DNA from 3 places in the Pseudomonas sp. p1(2021b) genome. Region 2 is predicted to be linked to each of the others. Evidence: predicted binding sites of a transcription regulator. Region 2 holds the regulator's gene; each other region holds the start of a gene.

Region 1 (7,898 bases), 2.3 Mb from region 2:
GACCGCAGCCCGTTGCGCTACCTCCATGACGGTGCCCACCGAGCATTGGTCTTCCCCACGCCCAGCGGCAAGGCACGCTTCCTCGCACGCCCCTGGCTGCCAGCGGCCGAACGGCCTGACGCGCACTTCCCGCTGGTGCTCAACACCGGGCGCGTGCAGCACCAATGGCACACCCTGACCAAGACCGGCAAGGTCGCCCGGCTGAACAAACTCGACCCGGGCCCCTTCGTCGAACTGAACCCCGAAGATGCCGCCCGCCTGGGGATCGCCGAGCACGACCAGGTGGCGATCCGCTCCCGTCGCGGCCAGGCCGTGCTGCCCGCGCGGGTCAGCGACCGGGTGCAGGTGGGCAACTGCTTCGCGCCTTTCCATTGGAACGACGTGTTCGGCGAACGACTGGCCATCAACGCGGTGACCTGCGATGCAGTCGACCCAACCTCGCTGCAACCGGCCTACAAGCATTGCGCCGTGGCCATTGAGCGGGTCGCCGGGGCGCGTATCGAGGTGCTCGAACTGAGCCCCGCTACCGAGGCACTGTCCGATGGGCCTCGCCACCACGTGCTCTGGGCCTCGCAGACCGGCAATGGCGAGACACTGGCCGAGCGCTGCGGCCAATGCCTGCGCGAGGCAGGGTTGGCCGTGGAGGTCAGCTGTATGGAAGCCGTCAGCCCGCGCCAGTTGCAGGGTGCCGCCAGTGTGGTACTGATCGCCAGCACCTTCGGCGACGGCGAAGCCCCTGCCAGTGGCGCCGCCTTCTGGCAGGCGCTGCAGGGCGAGCAAGGCAGCCACTGCGCCGAGCTGCCCTATGCGGTGCTGGCCTTGGGGGACTCCAGCTACGACCAGTTCTGCGGCTTTGGCCGCAAGCTCGATTCGCGGCTGACCGAGCTCGGCGCCCGCCGACTGTTGGCCCGGGTCGATTGCGAACCGGATTTCGATGATGCCTTCGCCGCCTGGCTCGACGCACTGCTGCCTGAGTTGGGCAAGGCACCGGTGAAGACCTCGCCTGGGCGCGTTTCCAGCGTCGCCTTCGACAAGCAGCGCCCCCTGCCGGCCAGGCTGGTGGAAAACCGCCTGCTCAATGGCCCGGGCGCCAGCAAGGAGACGCGCCAATTGGTGTTCGACCTGGGCGACAGTGGTTTCACCTACCAGGCCGGTGATGCCCTGGGCGTTTGGCCTCGCAACTGCCCGGCGCTGGTCGGGGAAATGCTGGCCCTGATGCAGCTGGACGGCCGGCTTACGGTCGAGCTCAAGGGTCACGCCCCCATGCCATTGGCCACGGCGATGGAACGGCACCTGGACATCGCCCGGGTCAGCCCTCGGCAACTGGAGGTGTTCAGCCGAGCGAGCGGCGACCTGCGGGGCATGCTGCTGCCCGAACGCAAGGCCGATCTGAGAAGCTGGCTGTGGGGGCGGCAACTGGCCGATGTGTTGCGCGAGTTCCCGCAGGCGTTGTCACTGGCGCAGTGGCTGGACCTGCTCAGGCCCTTGCAGCCTCGGTTGTACTCGATCAGCTCGAGCCCAGCCGCGCACCCCGGCCAGGTTCACCTGACCGTCTCCACGGTGCGCTACGGCACGCGCAAGGGCGTGTGCTCGACCTTCCTCGCCGACCGCGCCGAAGGGCTAGAGGTGGCGATCTTCCCCCAAGTGGCGAAGCACTTCCGCCTGCCCGAGGACGACCGCACGCCGGTGATCATGGTCGGCCCTGGCACGGGTATCGCGCCGTTCCGGGCGTTCCTCGAAGAGCGCCAGGCGCGCGGGGCGAGTGGGGGCAACTGGCTGTTCTTCGGCGAACAGCACCAAGCCTGCGATTTCTACTACCGCGACCAGTTGCTGGCCTGGCAGGCCAGCGGCCACCTGCAGCTGAGCACGGCGTTCTCCCGCGACCAGGCGAGCAAGGTCTATGTCCAGCAGCGCATGCTGGAGCAGGGGGCGCAGTTGTGGCGCTGGCTGGAGGAGGGCGCCTACTTCTACGTGTGCGGCGACGCCCTGCGCATGGCCAAGGATGTCGACGCGGCCTTGCACCAGGTCATCGCCGAGCATGGCGGCCTCGATAGCGAGGCCGCCCAGGCCTACATGGACGCCTTGAACAAAGCCGGCCGCTACCGGCGCGATGTGTACTGAGTGCCCCAGGATGAGCAGGCGTGCACTGGATTGGAGCTTTGCGTACCCCTGAGAACTGGCGTGATCCTTGTAGGAGCGGGCTTGTCCCGCGATTAGGCTGGCCCCGATATCACCGTCGTCTGGCGAGGGCTTCGCCCTTGATCGCGGGACAAGCCCGCTCCTACAGAAAGGGGGCAACGCCTAATGGTGAGTTGGCACACTCCCTGCTTCTGAACCCTTACAACATGCCCTGCTGATCAACGGCGACCAGCCCGGGCCCACTACTGATGAGAACAGGCAAAGGCGCCTGGAGCTTCGGCTCCAGGCGCCTTTTTTTCGCGAGGATCGGCTATGAAGGCAACAGCGAACAGCGGGCAACGAGAGCGACTGGTCATCGTCGGCAATGGCATGGTCGGCCACCACTGCGTCGAACAACTGATCGAACGCGGCGCCCTGGCGCGTTTCGAGCTGCGCGTGTTCGGCGAGGAACGCCAGCGCGCCTACGACCGCGTGCACCTCTCCGACTATTTCGGTGGTAGCGATGCCGAGGCTCTGGCGCTGTGCGAACGGGACTTCTACGACCGCCACGGCGTGCACTTGCACCTGGGCGAGGCCGTGCTGGCCATAGACCGTGAACGCTGCGAGGTGCTCACGGCCGAAGGGCGCTACGGCTACGACCAGTTGATCCTCGCCACTGGCTCCTACCCCTTCGTGCCGCCGATCGAAGGCTCCAGCGGCACCGCGCGCCTGGTCTATCGCACCCTGGACGACCTCGACGCCATCCGCGCGGCAGCCGGCAACGCCCGCCGTGGCGTGGTGGTCGGTGGTGGCCTGCTCGGCCTGGAGGCGGCCAATGCCCTGAAGGCCCTGGGCCTGGAAGCCCATGTGGTGGAGTTCGCGCCACGGCTGATGCCGGTGCAGCTCGATGGCGAGGGTGGTGCTGCCCTATGCGCGCAGATCGAGGCGCTGGGCGTGGGCGTGCACCTGTCCCGGGCCACCCAGTCGATCAGTGCTGGCGAGGCCTACCGCTATCGCATGAACTTCGACGGCGGCGAGCACCTGGAAACCGACCTGATCGTATTCTCCGCCGGAATCCGCCCCCAGGATGCCCTGGCCCGCGCCTGCGACCTGGAGGTCGCCGCCCGGGGCGGCGTGGTGATCGACGGCGATTGTCGCAGCAGCGACCCACGCATCTTCGCCATCGGCGAATGCGCGTCGTGGAACGGCAGCGTGTTCGGCCTGGTGGCGCCAGGCTACGGCATGGCCCGCAACCTGGCGACGCTGTTGGCAGGCGAGCCTGCCCAGGCCTTCACCGGCGCCGACATGTCCACCAAGCTCAAGCTGCTGGGTGTGGATGTCGGCTCCATCGGCGATGCCCACGGTGCCACGCCGGGTTCGCGCAGCTATCGCTTCATCGACGAGGCCAACGCGGCCTATCGCCGGCTGGTGGTGGATGCCAGCGGCAAGCGTGTGCTCGGCGCGGTGCTGGTGGGCGACAACAGCTATTACGACACCCTGCTGCAGTACGTGCAGAACGGCATCGCCCTGCCGGCCGACCCGGCGGCGCTGATCCTGCCCCAAGGCAGCGGGGCGCCGGCCTTGGGCGCCGATGCACTGCCCGACAGCGCGACCATCTGCTCCTGCCACAACGTCAGCAAGGGCGCGGTCTGCGCGGCGATCGACAGCGGCTGCGCCGACCTCGCCGCAGTCAAGGGCTGCACCAAGGCCGCCAGCGGGTGCGGCGGCTGCGCGGCGTTGCTCAAGCAGGTCTTCGAGCACGAACTGGCGGCGCGCGGCGTGGCGGTGGACAAGAGCCTTTGCGAACACTTCGCCTACACCCGCCAGGAGCTCTATGCGCTGGTGCGGGTCGAAGGCATCCGCACCTTCGCCGACCTGCTCGCGCGCCACGGCAGAGGCCATGTCGGCTGTGACATCTGCAAGCCCACCGTGGGCTCGATACTGGCGTCCTGCTGGAACCAGCCGATCATGGACCCGTCCCTGGTGCCGCTGCAGGACACCAACGACACCTTCATGGCCAATATGCAGAAGAACGGCACCTACTCGGTGGTGCCGCGCATTCCCGGCGGCGAGATCACCCCCGACAAGCTGATCGTGATCGGCCAAGTGGCGAAGAAGTACGACCTCTACACCAAGATCACCGGCGGCCAGCGCATCGACCTGTTCGGCGCCCAGCTGCACGAGCTGCCCTTGATCTGGGGCGAGCTGATCGAGGCCGGGTTCGAGACCGGCCATGCCTACGGCAAGTCGACCCGCACGGTGAAGTCCTGCGTGGGCAGCACCTGGTGCCGCTATGGCGTGCAGGACAGCGTCGCCATGGCCCTGCGCCTGGAAGACCGCTACAAGGGCCTGCGCTCGCCGCACAAGCTCAAGTTCGCGGTCTCCGGCTGCACTCGCGAATGCGCCGAGGCGCAGAGCAAGGACATCGGCGTGATCGCCACCGACAAGGGCTGGAACCTGTACGTCTGCGGCAACGGTGGCATGCGCCCGCGCCATGCCGAGCTGTTCGCCACCGACCTCGACGACGAAACCCTGGTGCGCCTGATCGACCGGCTGCTGATGTTCTACATCCGCACCGCCGACAAGCTGCAGCGCACCTCGGTCTGGCGCGAGAGCCTGGAAGGCGGGCTGGACTACCTCAAGCAGGTGATCATCGACGACAGCCTGGGCCTGGCCAGCGAGCTGGAGGCGCAGATGCAGCATGTGGTCGAGCGCTACGAATGCGAATGGGCCAACGCCCTCAAGGACCCGGAAAAGCTCAAGCGCTTTCGCACCTTCGTCAACGACCAGCGCCCCGACCCGGACGTGCACTTCGTCCGCGAGCGCGAGCAGCGTCGGCCCGCCGCACCCTTGCATTTGATTCCCACCACCCAGGAGGCTATCTGATGAAAACGTCCAACGCTGCTGTCGCAACGCAACCCGGCTGGCAAACGGTCTGCCGGCTCCAGGACCTGGTCGCCGACTCCGGCGTGGTGGTCTGGCATGAGGGCGAACAGGTGGCCCTGTTCTACCTGCCCGGCCAGGCCCAGCCCGTGTACGCCCTCGACAACCGTGACCCGCGTTCCGGCGCCAATATCATCGGTCGTGGCCTGGTCGGCAGCCTGCACGGGCAGCTGGTGGTCGCGGCGCCACTGTACAAGCAGCATTTCAGCCTCCACGACGGGCACTGCCTGGAGGACACGACGCAGGCCTTGCGCGTGTGGCCGGTGCGCCTTTGCGGCGATGCGGTGGAGCTTGCGACGTGCGCTTGAAGCGTGCGCTGTGAAATTGCAAGCGGTCGGGCAGGACGGTTCGTTTCAGCTATGGGGAAATATCCGTGAACTTATCGGACTTTCCTGGCTCTCATGCCGGTAGCCATTGGTCATGGCCGCCTGCTAAGCTCGCGGCTTTACCTGATTGCCCTTATGGCGCATGAACAAGGAACTAGCATGAAACAGCATCGTTTGGCGGCTGCGGTTGCCCTGGTTGGTTTGGTCCTCGCGGGCTGCGACGCTCAGACCAGCAGCGTCGAGCTGAAGACTCCGGCACAGAAAGCCTCCTACGGTATCGGCCTGAACATGGGCAAGAGCCTGGCTCAGGAAGGCATGGAAGACCTAGATTCCAAAGCGGTGGCCCTCGGTATCGAGGATGCGGTTGCCAAGAAAGAGCAGCGCATCAAGGACGAAGACCTGGTAGCGGCCTTCACCGATCTGCAGAAGCGCGCCGAAGAGCGTCTGGCCAAGGCCAGCGAGGAAGCGGCCAGCGCCGGCAAGAAATTCCTCGAAGAGAACGGCAAGAAGCCAGGCGTCGTCACCACCGCCTCGGGCCTGCAGTACGAAGTGGTCAAGAAGGCCGACGGCCCGCAGCCCAAGCCGACCGACGTGGTCACTGTCCACTACGAAGGCAAGCTGATCGATGGCAAGGTGTTCGACAGCTCCGTCGAACGTGGCAGCCCGATCGACCTGCCGGTCAGCGGCGTGATCCCGGGTTGGGTCGAAGGCCTGCAACTGATGCACGTCGGCGAGAAGTACAAGCTGTACATCCCGGCTGACCTGGCCTACGGTGCCCAGAGCCCGAGCCCGCTGATTCCGGCGAACTCGGTACTGGTCTTCGACTTGGAGCTGCTGGGCATCAAGGACCCGGCCAACGCCCAGGGCGAGGCGCCGGAAGCCGAAGCGCCAGCGGCTGAAGAGCCCGCCAAGTAATACCGCGTCAGATCCAGACAAAGGGGCCGCTTCGCGCCCCATCGCGGCACAAGGCCGCTCCTACACCAGCCGTGCCATCCGCACGTCCCCTGTAGGAGCGGCCTTGTGCCGCGATGGGGCGCAAAGCGGCCCCTTTATTTCTGAACGAACCCCATAAACCCCGGGGTGTCGAAGAAAGGGCAGCCCACCGACGCAAAACGTTTGCGGTTCTGAAACAGCTGTGTAAAAAACGCCCGATCTGAGCCAGACCCTTGCCCAGTGGGCGCCTCGCGTCGGAAACTGCCCCCTGTTCACAAGGTTATCCACAATAAATGTGGATAACCTTCCCTGCCGATATGGAGGCCCCATGAGCGCACCCTGGAATTTCGCCCGCTTCCTGCCCCTGGCCGAGCGCCTGCTCAGCCGCGGTCGGCTGCCGGCCTTGCTGTTCGCCGTGGCCCGCAAAGGCCCCAAGCTTGGCCAGCTGCGGGAGGACGTCCGTTTGCTCCAAGGCCTGTGCCTGGCGTGGTGGCGTGGCGAATACCGCGCCATCAGCCCCAAGGCGCTGGTCACGGTGGTGGCGGGCCTGCTGTATTTCGTCAGCCCCCTGGATGCCATTCCCGACTGGCTGCTGGGGGTTGGCTTCCTCGACGACATTGCCGTATTGGGCTGGGTACTCAAGGCCGTGGGCGATGAATTGAACCGCTTCAAGGCCTGGCGCGACAACCAGGCACCCGAGCGCTTGCGGGTGGTCGAACGCCTGCCGGACACCCCCGAAGCCCTGCGCCTGGAGCGCGGAGCGCCCTGAAATCGCCTCAGCCGCGCATACGCCCGCGCTTGGACATATAATTGGCATAAGGATTATGCCTACGGATTACATGCAGTAATCCTACGTAAGGGGGTTGTATGGGTATTCAGGTCATCAGCCGGGACGGTCAGCCCGAGTATGCCGTGGTTCCGTGGGAACAGTACCAGGCACTGCTCAAGGCCGCGGGGCAGGCACCTGCCGAGGCACCAACGAACGAACCTGCAGTCGCCGCCGAGGCCCCGGCCTTGGTGGCATTGAGCGAATTGACACGCCTGCGCCAGGCCAAGGGCCTGGCGCCCGAGCAATTGGCGCGCAATGTCGGCATCAGCCCGGCCTACCTGGCGATGATCGAGGCCGGGGAGCGCCAGCCGGATGCGGCGATCCTGCGCAGCCTGGCCTGGCACCTGGGCGTCGCTGGCTGGAGCGAGCCGTCATGAGCCAGGTCAGGATCAGCCGCCAGCATTGGGACAACCTGTTGAACGAGCTCGATCTGGCCCGTCGCCAACGCCACCTGCTGACCTATCGCGCGTTGATCGAACGCCTGCAATTGCCCAGCCCGGCGATGCAGACCCTTACCGCTGCCCTGGAATACCTGGCCGTGCTCGACGCCCGGGCCGAGCAGCCGCTGCGCAGCTCGCTGGTGATCAGCCAAGGGGCCAGCCGCCTGCCACGCACCGGCTTCTTCGAATGCGTCGAGCGCCTGGGGCGCTTCTCGGGGCCGGTCGATGGGCTCGAGGCAGCATCCTGGCATGCCTCGGAAGTGGTGCGGGTGTTCGAGTACAGCTATCCGGAACAGGCCTGAGCCCGGG
Region 2 (7,898 bases):
GTTTTTTCACCACGCGTAGACATCTGACATGTGCCGAGAACAGACGATGTGGGTAATTGGCAGAGGGCTGCGCCTTCTCCGGTTGACATTGGGTACCCTGCTGCTGGTGTTGGGGGCTGTATTGTTGGTCGCGCGGGGTGTCGCCTGGCTCGATCTGGAGCCCTCCATGCATCAAGCCTTGGTGGGCGGCGGCTGGGCTGCCCTGGGCACGGCACTGGGCGCGATACCGGTGTTGGTGATCCGTAATATGCCGGCTGCACTGACCGATACGTTATTGGGCTTCGGCGCGGGGGTGATGCTCGCGGCGACCGCGTTTTCGCTGGTCGTACCCGGGCTGGAGGCGGGCCGAGTTATGGGTTTCGGCCCTTGGACGGCTGGTGCTCTGGTCAGCTTCGGGCTGCTGTTAGGTGCCTTATGCCTGTTCATGGTGGGCCTGAAGACCTCTGGTGGGGCGCCCGAGGTCTTGGTTGAAGCGGGGAGTCAGCTGGCAATTCCCGCGCGTATCCGGTTGTTCGTGTTCGCTATCATCGCCCACAACATTCCAGAAGGCATGGCTATTGGCGTATCGGCCGCAGGTGACATGGCCGAGGCTGACAGCCTGGCCCTGGGTATCGCTTTACAGGATGTGCCCGAGGGGTTGGTGATCGCGTTGGTGTTGGCCGGGGCGGGGATGTCGCGCTTCAAGGCATTCCTGATAGGTGCGGCCTCTGGCTTGGTCGAACCTCTAGCAGCGGTGATCTGCGCCTGGCTGGTCAACATTGCCGAGCTGCTGTTGCCGTTAGGGCTGGCCTGTGCGGCAGGGGCGATGTTGTTGGTCGTTACCCAGGAGGTCATTCCGGAGTCGCGCAGCAATGGGCATCACCGTCTGGCCAGCCTGGGGCTTTGCGTTGGGTTCTGCGTGATGATGGTGATGGATACGACGATGTCTTGAAGGCCATGTTCACAACCTGGCGCCGGCTTGCTGGCGATAGGGTTGAACGTTACGCGACGCGCACGTCGTGCGCCCCGAGGGCTACTCGCCTTCGTCGAAGTAGTTGTTGATCAATTCGACCAGGGCATCCATGGCCTCGGTGTCCTGCTCGCCCTCGGTCATCAGGTGCACCTGGGTACCTTTGCCTGCGGCGAGCATCATCACCGCCATGATGCTCTTGCCATCCACCAGCTTGTCCGGCGCGCGCCCGACCCTGACCTGGCAGGGGAAGCGGCCGGCCACGCCGACGAACTTGGCCGCCGCCCGGGCATGCAGGCCAAGCTTGTTGATGATGGTGATTTCGCGGGCGGGCATCGTGGGGCGGATATCCTTGGGCTAGAGGTCGCGGTGGCGAACCTGGACGTTTTTCAGGGATTGTTGCAGCAACTGGCCCAAGCGCTCGGTCAGGTACACGGAACGATGGTGCCCGCCGGTGCAGCCGATGGCGATGGTGACATACGCACGGTTGCTGGCGGCGAAGCGGGGCAGCCATTTGAGCAGGTAGCTGGAGATATCCTGGAACATCTCCTCGACATCCGGCTGGGCGGCCAGGTAGTCGATCACCGGCTGGTCCAGCCCGGAATGCTCGCGCAACTCCGGCTTCCAGTACGGGTTGGGCAGGCAGCGTACGTCGAACACCAGGTCGGCGTCCACGGGCATGCCGCGCTTGAAACCGAAGGACTCGACCAGGAACGCGGTGCCGGGCTCGGGCTGGTTGAGCAGGCGCAGCTTGATCGAATCGCGCAACTGGTAGAGGTTCAGGTTGGTGGTGTCGATCTTCAGGTCGGCCAGATCGGAGATCGGGCCGAGCAGCTCGCTTTCGACCCGGATCGCCTCTGCCAGGGAGCGATTGGCGTTGGTCAGCGGGTGGCGCCGGCGGGTCTCGGAGAAGCGCTTGAGCAGTGTCTCCTCGTCGGCGTCCAGGTACAGCACGTCGCACTGGATATGCCGGCTCCGGGCCTCTTCGAGCAGGTCGGGAAAACGGGTCAGGTGGCTGGGCAGGTTGCGCGCGTCGATGGAGACGGCCACCTTCGGTTGCAACAGCTCGGTATTGATCAGTGCATTTTCGGCCAGTTGCGGCAACAACCCGGCGGGCAGGTTGTCGATGCAGTAGTAGCCGTTGTCTTCCAGGACATCGAGGGCGGTACTTTTGCCGGAGCCGGACCGGCCGCTGACGATGATCAGGCGCATGTTCAGTGCTCGTTCTGTGCGTCTAGGACTACCTGGTACAGGGCCTCGCTGCTGCCGGCGGCACGCAGGCGATCGCGGACCTCCTTGCGATCGAGCATGCTGGCGATCTGGCGCAGCAGTTCAAGGTGGGCATCGGTGGCCGCCTCGGGTACCAGCAGGACGAACAGCAGGTCCACGGGCGCGCCATCGATGGCGTCGTAGTCGATGGGAGCATCCAGGTGCAGCAGGGCGCTGACGGGCGCCGTGCAGCCTTCGAGCCGGCAGTGGGGGATGGCGATGCCATTGCCGAAGCCGGTGGAGCCCAGTTTCTCGCGGGCAACCAACTTTTCGAAGACGTCCTGCATCTCCAGTTCGGGAATTTGCTCGGCGATCAGGTTGGCGACCTTTTCCAGGGCGCGCTTCTTACTGCCGCCCGGCACGTTCACGAGGGAACGGCCGGGGGTCAGGATGGTTTCAAGTCGGATCATGGATGAGAGGGATCAGCGGGCGGCTGCACCTTGCAGCAGGCTTTGCTGTTTTTCCTTGTGTTTTTTCAGTTGGCGGTCGAGCTTGTCAGCCAGGGCATCGATCGCTGCATACATGTCTTGGTGTTCGGCGTTGGCAACCACTTCTCCGCCGGGAATCTGGAGCGTGGCCTCGACCTTCTGCTGCAGTTTCTCGACTTTCATGATCACCGTGACATTGGTGATCTTGTCGAAATGTCCTTCCACCCGGGCGAGCTTCTCGAGTACGTACTCACGCAGTGGTTGGGTGACTTCTACATGCTGTCCACTGATGTTGACTTGCATACAGCTTCTCCTTTGTTGCCCGTGCATAAAGGGCAGGTATTGCACCTGCCACTGAAACGCTATGGCACAGCCAGGGGCTACATCAGTCGCTTGCGCTCGCTCGACGGTGCGATGCCGAGGGACTCGCGGTACTTGGCGACGGTGCGACGGGCTACCTGGATGCCTTGTGCCTCCAGTAAACCAGCGATCTTGCTGTCACTCAATGGCTTTTTCTGATTTTCCGCCGCAACCAGTTTCTTGATGATCGCGCGGATCGCCGTAGACGAGCATTCACCGCCTTCGGAGGTGCTCACATGGCTCGAGAAAAAGTATTTCAATTCATAGATGCCACGCGGGGTATGCATGTATTTCTGCGTGGTGACCCGGGAAATGGTCGATTCGTGCATGCCGACCGCCTCGGCGATGTCGTGTAGCACCAACGGCTTCATCGCCTCGTCGCCCTGGTCGAGGAAGCCGCGCTGGTGCTCGACGATCTGGGTGGCGACCTTCATCAGCGTCTCGTTGCGGCTCTGCAGGCTCTTGATGAACCAGCGTGCCTCCTGCAACTGGTTGCGCATGAAGGTGTTGTCGGCGCTGGTGTCGGCGCGGCGGACGAAACCTGCGTATTGCGGGTTGACCCGCAGGCGCGGGATCGCTTCCTGGTTGAGCTCCACCAGCCAGCGGTCGTTGTCCTTGCGCACGATGACGTCGGGTACCACGTATTCCGGTTCGCTGGATTCGATCTGCGAGCCCGGGCGCGGGTTGAGGCTCTGTACCAGCTCGATGACCTGGCGCAGCTCATCTTCCTTGAGCTTCATGCGCCGCATCAGCTGGCTGTAGTCGCGGCTGCCGAGCAGGTCGATGAAGTCGCTGACCAGGCGCTGGGCTTCGGCCATCCATGGGGTGTCGGCCGGCAGCTGGCGCAGCTGCAGCAGCAGGCATTCGCCGAGGTTGCGTGCGCCGATGCCGGCAGGCTCGAACTGCTGGATGCGGTGCAGTACGGCTTCCACTTCATCCAGCTCGATATCCAGCTCGGGGTCGAAGCCTGCGCAGATTTCCTCGAGGCTGTCCTCCAGGTAGCCCTGGCCGTTGATGCTGTCGATCAGGGTCACGGCAATGAGCCGGTCGGTGTCGGACATCGGTGCCAGGTTCAACTGCCACAGCAGGTGGCTTTGCAGGCTCTCGCCGGTGGAGGTACGGGTAGTGAAGTCCCACTCGTCGTCATCGCTGGCCGGCAGGCTGCTGGCGCTGGTCTGGTAGATGTCTTCCCAGGCCGTGTCGACGGGCAGTTCGTTGGGGATGCGCTCGTTCCATTCGCCTTCTTCCAGGGTTTCGGCGCTGGCCGTGCTTTCCTGGAAGCTGTTGTCCTGGGCTTCGGCGACCGGCTTGCTCTCGGCGTTGTCGGCCATGGGGTCGCTGTTGTCGAAGTCGTCGCCGTCTTCCTGACGTTCGAGCATCGGGTTGGATTCCAGCGCTTCCTGAATTTCCTGTTGAAGGTCCAGGGTAGAGAGCTGGAGCAGACGGATGGCCTGTTGCAACTGCGGTGTCATCGTCAGTTGCTGGCCCATTTTTAGGACGAGCGATGGTTTCATGGCTGGGGCTTAATACCTTGTTCGCCGGCGCGCATGCGCCATCCACTACACGAAGGGCGCCGGGGCGCCAATTTTAAGCAAGTTATATGCCTGAAATTGTAGCGTTTGCCTAGAGCACTGCAACCTTTGCGGCAGTGCCCCGGGCAGACTCCGGGCTCAGAGTCGGAACTCGTGGCCCAGGTAGACCTCCTTGACCAGGTCATTGGCCAGGATAGTCTCGGCATCGCCTTCGGCGATCAGTTGTCCATCGTTGACGATGTAGGCGGTCTCGCAGATATCGAGCGTCTCGCGGACGTTGTGGTCGGTGATCAGCACACCGATGCCCTTGGCCTTGAGGTGATGGATGATCTGCTTGATATCGCCCACGGAAATCGGGTCGACACCGGCGAAGGGTTCGTCCAGCAGGATGAACTTCGGCGCGGTGGCCAATGCCCGTGCGATCTCGACGCGGCGGCGTTCGCCACCGGAGAGGCTCATGCCGAGGTTGTCACGGATGTGGCTGATGTGGAACTCCTGCAGCAGGCTTTCCAGCTCCTTGCGGCGGCCGTCGCGGTCGAGGTCCTTGCGGGTCTCGAGGATGGCCATGATGTTGTCGGCCACCGACAGTTTGCGGAAGATCGACGCTTCCTGGGGCAGGTAGCCGATGCCGGCGCGGGCGCGACCGTGCATGGGCTGGTGGCTGACGTCCAGGTTGTCGATCAGCACGCGGCCCTGGTCGGCGCGGACCAGGCCGACGATCATGTAGAAGCAGGTGGTCTTGCCGGCGCCGTTGGGGCCGAGCAGGCCGACGATCTGGCCGCTGTCGATCGACAGGCTGACGTCGCGGACGACCTGGCGGCCCTTGTAGCTCTTGGCCAGGTGCTGGGCTTTGAGGGTTGCCATTTACTCGGCCTTCTTCTTCGGCTGAATCACCATGTCGATGCGCTGACGGGGTGAGGTCACATTGCCACCGCGACCGGCGGTAGCCACCTGGGTCTTGGTGTTGTAGACGATCTTCTCGCCTTCGGTGGTGTTGCCTTCGTTCTCGACCTTGGCGCGGTCGGTGAGGATCACCATGTCCTTCTGCGCCTGGTACTGGATGGTCACGGCCCAGCCTTTCATCTTGTCGGGCTTGGCAGCGCTCTGCTGCTGCTCGAAGTACGCCAGGTTGCCCACCGAGGTGACCACGTCGATATCGCCGGAGGCGGCGCGGGTGATGGTCACGGTGTTGCCTTTGATCATCATCGAGCCCTGGGTGATGATCACGTCGCCGGTATAGGTGGCTACGCCTTGCTTGTCGTCCAGGTGAGCGTTGTCGGCCTGGATGCGGATAGGCTGGTCACGATCGTTGGGCAGGGCCAAGGCGCTCGCGCTTCCCAGTGCCGCGCTCAGGCTGAGCAAAAAGGGGAGGGTTTTAACGAGCCTCATACTGTCCTCTTACGTTGGACAGCAGGTCCATCCTGCCGTCTTTCAAATACGCTTTCATTCCTTTGCCCGTAGTGGTCCCACCGGCGCCGTCGATTCTAACGGCTTGCTCGGTCTGCGCATATTGCTTCTGCGGGAACACGGTCATGCGGGACGTGGTGACGATCATTTCGCGCTGCTTTTCATCGGTACGGGCCACGCGGACCTTCTCGATGAGCTCGACCTCGGTACCGTCCGGGTTGACCTCGGCGCGCTCGCTCTGCACGTGCCACGGGTACTGGGTACCGCGGTACAGGTGCAGGTCGGGCTTGGTCAGCAGGGAGACTTCGCTGGCCTTGAGGTGCTCGACCTTGTCGGCGGTCATCTCGTACTGCATCTTGCCGTCTGGCATGAACTGCACGCTGTGGGCGTTGATCGCGTAGTAGTCGATGGCGCTTTCGTCGACCTGGGCCACGGGCTTGTCGAGGAAGCTCTCGGGGCTGATGTTCCAGTAGCCGACCGCCACCAGCAGTGCGGCGATCGCACCGAGCAGCACGATATTTCGGGCTTTCTTGCTGAACATGTGCGGCCTTAGAGGTAGTTGGCGTTGGCAGCGTCCAGGTTGCCCTGGGCCTGCATGATCAATTCACAGAATTCGCGCGCTGCGCCTTCGCCGCCGCGCGCCTGGGTCACGCCATGGGCATGCTGGCGAACGAACGGTGCAGCGCTGGCCACTGCCATGCCCAGGCCCACGCGGCGGATCACCGGCAGGTCGGGCAGGTCGTCGCCCAGGTAGGCGACCTGTTCATAGCTTAGGCCCAGTTCGGCCAGCAGGCCGTCGAGCACCACAAGTTTGTCCTCGCGGCCCTGGAACAGGTGCGGGATGCCGAGGTTGCGCGCCCGGCGTTCGACCACCGGGGTCTTGCGCCCGCTGATGATCGCGGTGGTCACGCCCGAGGCCATGAGCATCTTGATGCCATGTCCGTCGAGGGTGTTGAAGGTCTTGAACTCGCTGCCGTCCTCGAGGAAGTACAGGCGCCCGTCGGTGAGCACGCCGTCGACGTCGAAGACCGCCAGCTTGATGGCCTTGCCGCGTTGCAGCAGATCCGGGTTCATCGTGTTGTCCTCCATCACATCACGCCTGCGCGCAGCAGGTCGTGCATGTTCAGGGCGCCGGTCGGGCGGTCGTTCTGGTCGACCACCACCAGTGCGTTGATCTTGTTGTCTTCCATGATGCGCAGGGCCTCGGCGGCGAGCATCTCGGCACGTGCGGTCTTGCCGTGCACGGTCATCACCTGGTCGATGATGGTCTTGTGCACATCGATGTTGCGCTCCAGGGCGCGGCGCAGGTCGCCGTCGGTGAACACGCCGGCCAGGCGGCCGTCGGCTTCCAGCACCACGGTCATGCCGACCAGGCTCTTGCGCGACATCTCCACCAGGGCGTCCTTGAGCAGGGTGCCACGCTGCACGATGGGCAGCGCCTCGCCGGTGTGCATGACGTTTTCCACCTTCAGCAGCAGGCGACGGCCCAGGGCACCGCCGGGGTGGGAGAAGGCGAAGTCCTCGGCGGTGAAGCCGCGTGCCTCGAGCAGTGCGATGGCCAGGGCGTCGCCCAGGACCAGAGCCGCGGTGGTGGAGGATGTGGGTGCCAAGTTCAGCGGGCAGGCTTCCTGAGCGACACTGGCGTCGAGGTTGACCTCGGCGGCCTGGGCCAGGGGCGAGTCGGGGTTGCCGGTGAGGCTGATCATCTGGATGCCCAGGCGCTTGATCAGCGGCAACAGGGTGACGATCTCGGCGGTGCTGCCGGAGTTGGACAGGGCCAGGATGACGTCATCGCGGGTGATCATGCCCATGTCGCCGTGGCTGGCTTCGGCCGGGTGCACGAAGAACGCCGGCGTGCCGGTGCTGGCCAGGGTCGCGGCGATCTTGTTGCCGATGTGGCCCGACTTGCCCATGCCGAGCACGACGACCCGGCCCGTGCTGGCCAGGATCAGC
Region 3 (7,898 bases), 600 kb from region 2:
TGATTCTCCTCGATGCTCGCAGGTACCAAGCGCCTGACGGCGCTTGGTCCGTGATAGTGCTACTTCATTGTTCATTGAGAAAAGATAAGTGAATGGCTGCAGCATCAATCGGGTTGCTCGGAGAAGGGATAAGGTTGCAGGTCTGCTAGTTGTGCAAGAAAGACCAAGTGCTCAATGGCGCTGACTTTTTGAAGGTGCTGCAGGGAGTCGGAGCCACCCAGCATGAGTGCGGGGAAAAAGCCGTACATCTCATCATGTTTAAGTCTGCCAAGCTTTTCTCTGGCGGGATTGAAAAGGTCATTGAAATCATTTGAGTCGATATTTCTTGACAGGATAAAACCTTGAAGTTCGGAGTTGAGCTGTTCTTTTGTAAAATCAGTTTTATAGAAGACGTACTGAGAGCTAAAGCTTGCTATTTCCAGTGAAAATCCGGTTTTTTCGCCCCATAGATATAAGTCTCCAAAAGCGCTTCTTGCAATCAAGTGATAGTTGTCATGTGAGTCAAATGCGGTGCCTGCAATCCAGCAGGAAACTACGGCGTCATACTCTTGTGGGTTGACCAGCCAGAATATGCCCTCTCCATAGCCTCCCCATCCATGTTCGGACCAATATTCCAAGAGCTTGGAAGGAAGCTTGTCTCTGTATCTTTCGATTGTGGAGGTAGGTACTTCCCGGCGGTCAATCGGTAGGCCGAAGTTTTTAATGAATTTGGCAAATATTCTATCTATTTTGGTTGCCTCGCGTTAGCGGTACATGAGGTGCCTCCCTGGTAGCGTGTGCAGGGGGGGGATCCCATCATGCATAGGTCCCAAGCGCCTGGCGGCGCTTGGTCCGTGATGGTGCTACTTCATTGTTCGTTGAGAAAGGATAAGTGAATGGCTGCAGCATCAATCTGGTTGCTTGGAGAAGGAGTAAGGTTGCAGATCTGTCAGCTGGGCGAGAAAGACCAAGTGCTCAACAGCACTGACCTTTTGAAGGTGCTGCAGGGAGTCGGAGCCACCCAGCGTGAGCGCGGGGAAAAAGCCGTACATTTCGTCATGTCTAAGTCTGCCAAGCTTCTTTTTGGCGGGTTTGAAAAGGTCGTTGAAATCATTTGAGTCGACCTTTCTTGATAGGATAAAGCCTTGAAGTTCAGTGTTGAGCTGTTCTTTTGTAAAGTCGGTCTTATGAAAAACGTATCGAGAGCTAATGCTCGTGATTTTTAATGAAAAGCCAGACTTTTCGCCCCATAGATACAGGTCGCCGAACGCGCTCCGTGCAATCAAGTGGTAGTTGTCGTACGAGTCAAGTGTCGTGCCTGCGATCCAGTAGGAGACCACGGCGTCATATTCTTGTGGATTGACCAGCCAGAATATACCTTCGCCATAGCCCGACCATCCATGTTCGGACCAGTACTCCAGAAGCTTGGGAGGAAGCTTGTCTCTGTATCTTTCGATTGTGGAGGTAGGTACTTCCCGGCGGTCAATCGGTAGGCCGAAGTTTTTAATGAATTTGGCAAATATTCTATCTATTTTGGTTGCCTCGCGTTAGCGGTACATGAGGTGCCTCCCTGGCAGCATGTGCAGGGGGGAATCCCGTCATGTATAGGTGCCAAGCGCCTGATGGCGCTTGGTCCATTGTTGGTCGATACGGGAAGGCTGTGCTTGAAGATAAATTGCCTAAAAGTCGGGAAGGGCGAATGGCTTGAGTTCGGATATTTGCGATAGAAGCATCAAGTGCTCCACAATTTTTACTTTCGCCAAGTGTTCAAGATTATCAGGGCCGCCAAGCATGATAGCGGGGATGAAACCATACATCTCGTCAGGGCCTAGCTGGCCAAGTTTTTGTCGAGCCGGCTTGAATAGGCCACCGTAGTCGTTGGTATCTACCCGCTTGGATACCATGAAGGCCTTCACCCCTTTGTTCATTTTGTTTCCAACGTAAATGGAGTCGTGAACTCTGTAGCGCGAAAGCACGCTTGTGATTTTGAGTGATGCGCCTGTCTTCTCTCCCCAGAGATACAAGTCTCCAAAGGCGCTTCTGGCAATCACATGATAGTTGTCGATGGTTTCGAGCGCGGTGCCTTCAAGCCAGGATGCTACAACGCCATTATACTCTTGTGGGTTGACCATCCAGAAAATCCCATCGCCATAACCGCACCATCCATGCTCGCTCCAATACTCCAGTAGCTGATCAGGCAGTGTCCCGCGATAGTGCTGAATGCTCGATACTGGGACTTCTCGGCGCTCGATGGTATTTCCAAACTCTTCTAGAAAAACAGAAAAAGCTTCATCCATGTATTGTCTCCTAGCATTTGTGAAGATTTACATTTATCAACGTTTTGCCACGAGAGGATTCTGGTACTGCCGCTGCGGCATTTCTTAGGTTCTCGACCTTGGTCTTCCATTGTGGTCCGATACTTGAGTTGAGCAATATGATGGGCGGCTCGGGAGACCGCATTCGGGTCGTCCTTGCTGAATGGGCTCAGACCTTCGTCGCCACGCGTACCTTTCCAGGCTATGCAGATGCCATCGAGGTAGTACTCGCCGATGCGTGGCAGGCCGTCGATGAAAAACTCGGCGATGGACGCCAGCCCCAGTACGCCGAGGATCCAGCCGCTGATCTTAAGACCCATCGCCGCGCCCGCGCCGGCAAAGGGAATGGCCCCCGCTCCTGCACCCAATACGCCTATTCCTGCACCAATGGCGCCGCCGGTGATGACGCTGCTGGCGACGATCATCGCCATCTGCCTCACGACGATGAGCAGTTCGTCGACGATGCTGGCGATTTCGAGGTCGGCGAAGCGTTGGCGCAGCATACGTGCAGCTTGCCATTCAGCCTGGTCGAAGGCCGATTGAACGGCTCTGACCCGGCGTAGGTTGAGCGCCAGCGAGGCGACCTGTTCGTTGAGGTGCGTGCGGAAATGGGCACCTCCCTGATAGCCCATTTCATTGATAATGCGTGACTCGACTTCCTGCCACGAAGGTATGTAGTGGCCTAGAAACATGTGGTGTCTCCCTGACAGCGTGTGCAGGGGGAAATCACATCACGAAAAAATGGTGATCATTTCCGTGTGGCTTGTGGGAAAAATCGCAAATTCCACTGAAGTAGCCGACAAAATCGTCGATGATACAGCTCGAGAGGGATCTGGTTCGCCCGGACCCTGAGCCTCAAGCTGTGCGTGGTTCGACCATGGCCTCAATGGGTGTCAATTTTTTGTTTTGCCGCTTTTGCCACCACGCGATTGCCGCTTTCCCTTCACCAGGCGGAAGCACTTTGCCGCTTTTCTGGCATCCTGCTTTGCCACCCGCGCCCCAAACCTCCGGTTTTACTGGGTCTCTGCCGCTTGGCACAAACCTTGCTCTAGCCTGCTCAAGATTCTTCCGGTCAACCTTCGAAGGTTTCCCAGACATGAGCATCAGCTTCGACAAGGCGCTCGGCATCCATGAGCAGGCATTGAGCTTCCGCGCCCAGCGCGCCGAGGTCCTGGCCAACAACATCGCCAACGCCGACACGCCCAACTACAAGGCACGCGACATGGACTTCTCGGCGGTGCTCGCCGCCGAGGCGGCCAAACAGCAGAGCGGCCGCATCGCCCTGGACCGTACCAACACTCGGCACATCGAGGCCCAGGGCCTGGCCATGGGCGACGACACCCTCAAGTACCGTACGCCGATGCAGCCTTCGATCGACCAGAACACCGTCGATGCGCAGATCGAGCAGTCGAACTACGCAGAGAACGCCATTGGCTTCCAGGCCAGCTTCACCCTGCTCAACAGTAAATTCAAAGGGCTGATTTCGGCCCTGCGCGGAGAGTGACCATGTCCCTTGCCAGTGTCTTCAACATTGCCGGTAGCGGCATGAGTGCGCAGAACACCCGCCTCAATACCGTCGCTTCGAACATCGCCAACGCCGAGACCGTGTCCTCGAGCATCGACCAGACCTACCGCGCACGCCACCCGGTGTTCGCCACCACCTTCCAGCAGGCCCAGGACGGCGCCGGCCAGTCGCTGTTCCAGGACCAGGGCGAGGCGGGGCAGGGCGTGCAGGTGATGGGCATCGTCGAAGACCAGAGCAACCTCGAGGCGCGCTACGAGCCCAACCACCCGGCAGCGAACAAAGACGGCTACGTCTACTACCCGAACGTCAATGTGGTGGAGGAGATGGCCGACATGATCTCCGCCAGCCGTGCGTTCCAGACCAACGCCGAACTGATGAACACCGCCAAGACCATGATGCAGAAGGTCCTGACCCTGGGTCAGTGATAGGACATCGACATGACCACGACTAATTCCACCAGCGAAGTCGGCAGTGCCTACCTGACGTCGCTGCAAAAGCAGAACCCCAAGACCGACAGCAGCACCGGTACCGCCGGCAGTGCGCTGGGCAAGGATGCGTTCTTGCAGCTGCTGGTCACTCAAATGAAGAACCAGAACCCACTGGACCCTCAGGAGAACGGCGAATTCGTCGCCCAGCTGGCGCAGTTCAGCAGCCTTGAAGGTATCCAGGCGCTGAACCAGTCGGTCAACGGCATCCTCAGCGGCATGGGCTCTTCCCAGGCGCTGCAGGCCTCGTCCCTGGTCGGCCGTTCGGTGATCGTGCAGAACGACAAGGCCGTGGTCGACACCACCAAGAGCTTCACCGGCCAGGTGGTACTGCCGCAGAACATCACCGAAGGCAAGGTCACCATCAAGGACAAGGACGGCAACGTGGTCAAGACCATCGAGCTGGGTGCGCAGAAGGCCGGTACCGCCGACTTCATCTGGGATGGCACCAACGACAAGGGCGAGAAAGTCGACCCCGGCAACTACACCTTCGCCGCCAGCACCACGGTCGATGGCAAGAGCGTGACGCTCGCCACGCTGCTGCCGGCAACGGTGAACAGTGTCAGCTTCCAGAACGGCGGCGAGATGATGCTCAACCTTGCCGGCATCGGCAAGATCGGCATCTCCAAAGTCACTACCATCGGAATCTAACGCCGCGCAATCGGCAGAAGGAGCAAGTAAATGTCTTTCAATATTGGCCTGAGCGGGCTCTACGCGGCGAACAAGGCGCTGAACGTTACCGGCAACAACATCGCCAACGTGGCCACCACAGGCTTCAAGTCCTCCCGTGCCGAATTCGCCGACCAGTACTCGGCGTCCATTCGCGGCACCAGCGCCGGCAAGACCACCGTCGGTAGCGGTGTGAAGACCGCCGCGGTATCGCAGATGTTCACCCCGGGCAATATCAACGGCACCGGCCAGGCCCTGGACCTTGCCATCGACGGCAACGGCTTCTTCGCCCTGAGCGACAATGGCTCGAAGATCTACACCCGCGCCGGTGCGTTCTACAGCGACAAGGACGGCTACATCGTCAATGCCTCGGGCGCCAACCTGCAGGGCTATGCGGTCGATGCCGACGGCAAGATCGTTCAGGGTATCCTGACTAACCTGCAGATCGATACCTCGAACCTCTCGCCGAACCCGACCGGCCGGATTTCCGAAACCGTCAACCTCAACTCCAGCGCCTCGACGCCGAGCGTGACGCCATTCGACCCGACCAATGTCAACAGCTACAACTACACCTTCAACACCGACGTGTATGACAGTCAGGGTAATGCGCACCAGTTGAACCAGTATTTCATCAAGGATGTGGGCACCAACTCGTGGACCATGTACACCACCATTGACGGCCGCAATCCGAGTGACCCCACTCTCGATACGCCGCTGGTCAACAAGCTGCCGTTCAAGTCCGACGGTACCCTGGACACCGCCGCCATGACGGCGGGCGCGGTGCCCGGCGGTCTGGACATCGGCGATGACAAGACCTTCACCCTCAATGGCTGGGTACCGGCCGAGAAGAATGCGGCGGGCGACTGGGTCAGCAACGGCGCCACCGCGCGCACGGGCGGCGTGACCCTGGACATGCTGGCGACTACTCAGTACAACGCAGCGTCCGCGACCACCGCCAAGAGCCAGGATGGCTACGCCACCGGCGAGCTCACCGGCCTGACCGTGGACCCGAGCGGCAACCTGTTCGCCAACTTCACCAATGGCCAGGACAAAGTGATCGGCCAGGTGGTGGTAGCCAACTTCGCCAACCTGCAGGGCCTCACGCCAGTAGGCGGCACCGCCTGGAAGGAGTCCTATGCTTCGGGTGTGCCGGTCATCGGCGAGCCTGGCACCGGCACCCTGGGCCAGATCGCGGGCGGTGCGTTGGAAGACTCCAACGTCGACCTCACCGGCGAGCTGGTCAACCTGATCAAGGCCCAGAGCAACTACCAGGCCAACGCCAAGACCATCTCCACTGAAAGCACCATCATGCAGACCATCATCCAGATGACCTGATGATCGGGCGGGGGCTGTCGGGCAGCCCCTGCTATCGAGATCCCCTTCATGAACAAACGCCTCCTGCTCAGCCTGTTCGCCGCGCTGTGCATCTCCCTGTCACTGTCTGCGGCCCCCGCGCCTTTCTATCAATGGCAAAGCCTGGCCACCGGCCGCTTCATGTGCTCGGCCAACAACCCGGGCGAAGGCTGGGTGCGTCACTCCGGCCCCTACAACAATGCCGGTTGCCGCGATTACTGAGCAGTGCCTTGCCGCTGACGGCAAAGATTCGCCGACAAACTGACGGTCAAGGTCGAACCAGGCGCTACAGCCCCCGTAATCACTGGCTTGGCAACCTTGGTTCGATATTTGCTTATCCCTGCTCAGCAAGCGCGCGGCAGGGGTACGCGCAGAAGGAGAGACTGTGGACAAGATGCTTTACGTGGCCATGACCGGCGCCAGCCAGAACGCGCTGGCCCAGCGGGCCCACGCCAACAACCTGGCGAACGTTTCCACCAACGGCTTCCAGCGTGATCTGGAGCAGGCGCGGTCGATGCCGGTGTTCGGCGACAGCTTTCCGGCGCGTGCATTTGCCATGACCGAACGCCCGGCTACCGACTTCACCGCAGGTGCCCTGGTGGAAACCGGCCGCGAGCTGGACGTGGCCGTCAGCGGTGACGGTTTCATCGCCGTGCAGGCACCGGACGGCAGCGAAGCCTACGTGCGCACCGGCAGCCTGAACATCGATGCCCTGGGCGTGCTGCGTGCTGGCAACGGCATGCCGGTGATCGGCAATGGCGGCCCGATCGCCATTCCGCCGGAGCAGAAGGTGGAGATCGGCGAAGACGGCACCATCAGCATCCGCGCCATGGGTGAAGACCCGCGGGTGATGGCCGAGGTCGATCGCATCAAGCTGGTCAACCCCGATACCAAGGGCCTGACCAAGGGGCTGGACGGCATGATCCACACCACCAGCGGCCAGCCGGCCGATGCCGACGTCAACGTCAAAGTGGTATCGGGCTTCCTGGAGTCGAGCAACGTTAACGCCGTCGAGGAAATGACCTCGGTACTGGCTCTGTCCCGCCAGTTCGAGCTGCACGTCAAGATGATGAACGCGGCCAAGGAAGGCGATGAAGCCATGGCTCGGGTTTTGCAAATCGGCTAATCACTTATGAACGGGTGCCGTAAAACAGGCGCACGAGGAGAACACTAATGCTTCCGGCTCTTTGGGTCGCTAAGACCGGCCTGTCCGCCCAGGACACCAACCTGACTGTCATCTCCAACAACCTGGCCAACGTCTCGACCACTGGCTTCAAGCGTGATCGCGCCGAATTCCAGGACCTTCTGTACCAGATCAAGCGCCAGCCCGGTGCCCAGTCGACCCAGGACAGCGAGCTGCCCTCGGGCCTGCAGGTCGGTACCGGTGTGCGCATCGTCGGCACCCAGAAGAACTTCACCGCTGGCAGCCTGCAGACCACCGAGAACCCACTGGACATGGCCGTCAACGGCCGCGGTTTCTTCCAGGTGCTGCAGCCGGACGGCACCGTCTCCTATACCCGAGACGGCACCTTCCACCTGAATTCCGACGGCCAGATCGTCACCGCCAACGGT

The links. Region 2 encodes sigma-54, which starts transcription at its own class of promoters, with help from an activator protein. Its sites were predicted from a motif close to ANTGGCATNNANNTTGCTNT; they were not measured.
Region 1: nirB (nitrite reductase large subunit NirB) is a predicted target of sigma-54. The motif match lies at 2,312-2,331, and genes of this name have one in related genera.
Region 3: flgB (flagellar basal body rod protein FlgB) is a predicted target of sigma-54. The motif match lies at 3,325-3,344, and genes of this name have one in related genera.

Annotation. Positions count from the first base shown of each region.
Region 1 is NZ_CP083746.1:1,227,892-1,235,789, forward strand. Features, by position in the region: gene K8374_RS05750 (bifunctional nitrate reductase/sulfite reductase flavoprotein subunit alpha) at 1-2,121, shown strand, start outside; gene nirB (nitrite reductase large subunit NirB) at 2,452-5,004, shown strand; gene nirD (nitrite reductase small subunit NirD) at 5,004-5,369, shown strand; gene K8374_RS05765 (FKBP-type peptidyl-prolyl cis-trans isomerase) at 5,547-6,302, shown strand; gene K8374_RS05770 (YkvA family protein) at 6,649-7,089, shown strand; gene K8374_RS05775 (helix-turn-helix domain-containing protein) at 7,188-7,526, shown strand; gene K8374_RS05780 (hypothetical protein) at 7,523-7,891, shown strand.
Region 2 is NZ_CP083746.1:4,127,095-4,134,992, reverse strand. Features, by position in the region: gene K8374_RS19270 (ZIP family metal transporter) at 47-931, shown strand; gene K8374_RS19265 (HPr family phosphocarrier protein) at 1,013-1,285, opposite strand; gene rapZ (RNase adapter RapZ) at 1,307-2,161, opposite strand; gene ptsN (PTS IIA-like nitrogen regulatory protein PtsN) at 2,164-2,628, opposite strand; gene hpf (ribosome hibernation-promoting factor, HPF/YfiA family) at 2,641-2,949, opposite strand; gene K8374_RS19245 (RNA polymerase factor sigma-54) at 3,027-4,520, opposite strand; gene lptB (LPS export ABC transporter ATP-binding protein) at 4,677-5,402, opposite strand; gene lptA (lipopolysaccharide transport periplasmic protein LptA) at 5,403-5,927, opposite strand; gene lptC (LPS export ABC transporter periplasmic protein LptC) at 5,914-6,486, opposite strand; gene K8374_RS19225 (KdsC family phosphatase) at 6,495-7,019, opposite strand; gene K8374_RS19220 (SIS domain-containing protein) at 7,034-7,898, opposite strand, start outside.
Region 3 is NZ_CP083746.1:3,524,386-3,532,283, reverse strand. Features, by position in the region: gene K8374_RS16390 (GAD-like domain-containing protein) at 105-728, opposite strand; gene K8374_RS16385 (GAD-like domain-containing protein) at 888-1,511, opposite strand; gene K8374_RS16380 (GAD-like domain-containing protein) at 1,659-2,276, opposite strand; partial or broken gene K8374_RS16375 (DUF6861 domain-containing protein) at 2,405-2,986, opposite strand; gene flgB (flagellar basal body rod protein FlgB) at 3,391-3,798, shown strand; gene flgC (flagellar basal body rod protein FlgC) at 3,801-4,244, shown strand; gene flgD (flagellar hook assembly protein FlgD) at 4,257-4,955, shown strand; gene flgE (flagellar hook protein FlgE) at 4,986-6,308, shown strand; gene K8374_RS16350 (hypothetical protein) at 6,357-6,548, shown strand; gene flgF (flagellar basal-body rod protein FlgF) at 6,712-7,452, shown strand; gene flgG (flagellar basal-body rod protein FlgG) at 7,500-7,898, shown strand, end outside.